Regions from separate parts of the Paenibacillus sp. UNC217MF genome, predicted to be linked through region 1. Evidence: predicted binding sites of a transcription regulator. Region 1 holds the regulator's gene; the other holds the start of a gene.
The links. Region 1 encodes Rex, which represses fermentation and respiration genes when NADH is low (regulators of the CRP and FNR family bind a similar motif). Its sites were predicted from a motif close to TTGTGAAATATTTCACAA; they were not measured.
Positions count from the first base shown of each region.

Region 2: the regulator Rex is predicted to act here: its motif matches at 1,181-1,198, upstream of BP95_RS0118760 (flavocytochrome c).

Region 1 is NZ_KK366027.1:901,649-904,132, forward strand. It holds gene BP95_RS0120005 (amidohydrolase) at 1-782, opposite strand, end outside; gene BP95_RS0120010 (redox-sensing transcriptional repressor Rex) at 779-1,426, opposite strand; gene dinG (ATP-dependent DNA helicase DinG) at 1,442-2,484, opposite strand, start outside.
Region 2 is NZ_KK366027.1:617,451-619,934, reverse strand. It holds gene BP95_RS0118760 (flavocytochrome c) at 1-976, opposite strand, end outside; gene BP95_RS0118750 (endonuclease/exonuclease/phosphatase family protein) at 1,442-2,398, opposite strand.

The DNA of each region.
Region 1 (2,484 bases):
TCGTCCGTCAAATGAACAGCATGCGCAACGAAGGAAGGACGGGAGAAGAATCCGAGCTTCTCCAAATGCGCAACCGGACGCAGTCCATAATCCTTCACATTCTGTTCAACTTCTGCCTTTGTCTCTGACATATGCGTGTGCAATGGCAAATCCAGATCATGAGCAGCCTGTACGAAGCTCTCAATAAAGGCTGGAGGACAAGTATACGGAGCATGCGGCGCCATAATCGTACGAATGCGGCCATCTGCCTTCCCATTCCAATCCTTCGCGAATTGAATCGCCTCATTCAGCTTCTCGCGCTGTACATCCTCTGGGCATAAGCCAATCGCACCGCGCATAAGCGATGCACGGATACCGGATTGCTCACATACCTTCGCTACTTCGTCCATGTAGTCATACATATCTACGAAGGTTGTTGTACCGCCCTTCAGCATTTCGATCACAGACAGAGCTGTTCCCCAATAGACATCATTGGCCGTGAACTTGCCTTCCATTGGCCACATTTTCTCCTGCAGCCATGTCTGAAGCGCCAAGTCATCCCCATACCCACGAAGCAGAGACATTGCAGCATGCCCGTGTGTATTAACAAGGCCTGGAATGAAAAATAGACCTTTGCCATCGATGATTTCAGCATCAGCTGCTGCATATTGCTCAGGCAGCTCCGATCCAATATGAACGATGCGATCATTCTCAACAACCATGAACCCATGGAATGAGGACTGCTTCGCAGTTGGAGACAAATCGGCGAACATGCCATTTTTAATAATGATTCGGTGTGTCATTCGGCGGGTACTTCCTTTCCATTATCAGATAAATAATAGGCCAAACTGAACAAATCCGTTGTAAAATCGGCAGTATGCACACGGATATTCGAAGGAACCCTCAAAATGACAGGCGCAAAGTTCAAGATCGCTTCTACTCCCGCCTCTACAAATTGATCAGCTACATACTGAGCTTCTGTAGCAGGAACCGTGATAATCCCGATACGGATTTGCTTCTCGCGTACCGTCGTAATTAGGTCAGACATCGGCTGAACTTTCAGGTTATTTATCTCGGTATTGATTTTGGATTCCTGTGCATCGAACACTGCAACGATCTTCATATTATCTTTCAAGTATACGGTGTAGTTACAGAGTGCGTGACCTAATTTACCTGCACCGACCAATCCAACATGGATAACTTGATCCAGTTTCAAAATATGTCTGATTTGTTGAATCAAATACGATACATCATACCCAATGCCCTTGCGGCCGAAGTCGCCGAAATACGCTAGATCCTTCCGAATTTGCGCAGGATTCAAGTTCAGCTTCTGTCCCAAATCTTGAGAAGAAACTGTGAGCACTTCTCGCTGCTTCAATTCCAATAGATGGCGTAAATACACGGGTAATCGCCGAACGACAGCTTCTGATATCTTTAGTGCTTTCATTCTAACAAGCCCCTCTCATCGCTCTCCAATGCCTCTTTGATTATGGTCTAGCCACGTATCAATACGTGGTACAAGTTGTTCTGTTGCCATATGCTCCATTTTTGGGCCAGGCAGCGAGTAAAGAAAATGTTTGCCGTAGCTTGTCTCTATTACACGAGTGTCATAAATGATGACAATTCCCTTATCCTGCGTCGTACGCACAAGGCGGCCGAATCCTTGCTTGAAGCGAATTACAGCCTGTGGGACGGAATATTTGCGGAATGGATTCTGATTCATCCGCTTCAGCCGATCGCACTTCGCTTCCACGAGTGGATGATTCGGTGGCTGGAATGGCAGCCGTACAATCGCAAGACATGTCAACGCATCTCCTGGAATATCAACGCCTTCCCAGAAGCTGCTCGTTCCTAGCAGGACTGAATTCGGCTGATCTCGGAATCGGCGTGTCAGCTTGCTTCGGTTGCCGCTGTCAATCCCTTGTCCCAGCACTTGAATGCCATGCAGGCTAAGCGCCTCCTTCAGCGGTTCATACACATCCCGCAGCATGCGGTATGACGTGAATAAGACAAGCATACGTCCTTCTGTTACCTTGGCTACATCAGCCAAGGACTGCATCAGCGTCGAGTTAAACTTGGCATCTGATGCTCCCTTCACACTAGGGAAGTCACGCGGGATGACAACAAGTGCTTGTTCCCGGTAGTTGAACGGCGACGGAAGTATGACCGTATTTAGACGGCCATCCCGCTGCGCATCCTTCAAGCCAAGCTGTTCAGCTACGAATTGGAATGATTTATCAACGGACAATGTAGCCGAAGTTAAGATTACGCTCTTCTTCGGCTCGAAGAAGTATCGCTTCAGCGCTTCGCTTACATCGACAGGGACCGCATACATTTGCATTGATTTATGCTTGTATTGGAGATTGCCTTCCATCCAGTAGACGGTATCCGCATCCTTGCCTTGCATAAATTCACGGAATTCATCGCGAAGCTGCCCTATGTCCTTGAATAAACCTGTCACATCAGCCGTGACGCCCTGCACTTCATCATCATCATAATCCTTCC
Region 2 (2,484 bases), 280 kb from region 1:
TATCAACCAAGATTGCACCTTCACCGCGAACTGCTTCCCCGATAAGATAGGACTTCTCTTGCTGTACAGTAGGGTGAACCTGAATTTGATCCATATCTACAGTTACGCCGCCGAGCTTCTCAATCATCGTAATGCCGTCACCAGTGCTGCCGATTTGGTTCGTTGTTACGAGACCTTTCAAATCAGGGCGAACAGAGGAGATCATGTCCATGTTAGCACCATAACCGCCTGTTGTGACAACAACTGCGTTTGCGGCAATGTTCTTCTCATCCTTCTCTTCGAAGAGGACTTTAACGCCGTTCACTTTTCCGTCTTTTTCTGTAATATCAGTAACTTTCGCATTTACGAAAACCGGAATTCCTTTGGACTGTACATTCTTGACCAAGCCGCTGACGAGATATTGTCCAACAGCAGATCCGTCTTCAGGACGGTGTGTACGTTTTTCCTTCATACCGCCAGTAATCGTAAGGTTGTTCAAGCGAATGCCAATGGAATCCAACCAGTCGATTGCGCTTGCGGAATTGTCTACGAAGTAACGAAGCATTTCTTTGTCGTTCGTACCGTGACCACCTTTTAATGTTTGTTCGAAGAAGAGGTCGTTATTGTCTTGAATGCCTTGCTCTTTTTGGAACTTGGTTTGAGATGCATTCATACCCGAAGAGGATTTCATCGTATTTCCGCCGGCTGCTGGCATTTTTTCGAAAATAACGGGATTCATGCCTTTGGCTTTGGCCTCAAGAGCAGCAGTCATTCCCGCTCCGCCAGCACCGATGATGATGATATCATATTTGTCTTTCAGTTGATCGATAGGGGTATAGCTCGCTTTAGAAGCGCCGGACACAGCTTCTGTTTCTGGTTTCTCCGTTTTTGCTGCGTTGTCTTGACCCTGCGTCTTGTTCCCATTACCACCGCATCCTGCGATGATAAGCATGATCGACAGAAGAAGAATCATTGTTGCTGTAGCTTTCTTTCTCATGTGAAACCCTCCACTTTCTATCTCTTTATAAATGAACATAGTTTCAATACCCAGAATAAAATCAGACGAAGCAAACCAGATGTTGGGGTGGCTATGTACTCCAATTTTCCCGTTATTGACTGACGGCTATTTTGGGTGCTGTTTCGTGCTGAAAGGGTATGTGTTGATGTTCATTTCAATTTTAATCTACTTTCAACCTAGTGTTTGTGATGTATTTCACAATAGAAGGTGATTTTTATCATATTTATCATGCGTAAATATTGGTAATTCTGATTTCTGCACTTGATTCCTTCGAGCTGTGTGATAAGCAGTACGCTTGAATTCATTTGTAATTGGAGTACTTTGGAAGGGATGTCACTCATTGAAATAGGTGAATAAAAAGGCATTTTCATGAGCGCATGCCCGTTCTGAGGAGGGATGCTCATTGAAAATGCCTCTGTTGAAGAGTATTCTGTCCAATCTAGATTAGTAACAATTTTTGTTCAGCTTTAATGCTGCGGAAACTCCCGCATGATCGGAAGGCCACAGTCCTGTTTCGGTTCGATCTTGCTGCTTCTCTCCAGCATTATCTGCCTTGAGGGGTATCCATCCATTTTTGAAAAGAATGTAGTCGATTCTTGAGAGTAAGGAAGATTGATTATTCAATAGGTCGGCGTCTTGACAGCAAGTAAATCCATTGCCTTTACCGACTTCTACCCACGTGTCATGGAAACCATCTGCTAAAAATAAGCCGTAGGTGGGGGTTCCGGTCCCATCTGCATTTGAATTCAAGTCCCCTGTAACAATCAAGGGAAGCTGGCTATTTCCTGGCCCATCAATAATCTCCTGTGCTTGTGCAACCTGTATAGCTGGAGAGAGTGGTTCCAAATGAGTATTAATGATTCTAAATGTACGTCCATGCCAACACACACCAATGGAAGACCATCCTCGTACCACTACAAAAGGTTGCCCACCAATTTGAATAACAAGATTCGTATTGAAATTTGCTTCAGTCTTTTGAACGATCTTAAGCTTGCTGCTTGTGCGGATCAAAATAGCATCTCTATCAAGAAATCGAACAGTGTTGCCATGACTATCCGGAAGCTCTGCCGAGAAATTATGATTGACAGCTGCCACTTCATAACGCAATCCGAGTTCCCGCAGTTCCTTTAGTAGTAAGCTGATAAAGTCATACGTGACGGTTCGAAAGCTTGGGATCACAAGCTGAATTCGTTCTGCTTCCTGCAGGCTAATAAAGTCCGGTTTCTTGCTAGCAATCTGACGTGCTATGGATTTCACCCGAGTGAGGATATTTGTTGCGAGAAACTGGCGGAACACCTCGGTTACTCGCTCTGGTATCAACACGGGCGGTGCTGTAAATAGTGGGGAGGTATCTGCGCCCAAATACATATTCCATGTTAATAAGGAAAGATGCTTGCTCATCTATCATGACCCCCATTCTTTGATCTACTCTATTATAGTAGATGTAATTTGAGAGAAGTTGGAGACGGCGTAAGCAAGAAGGTTAC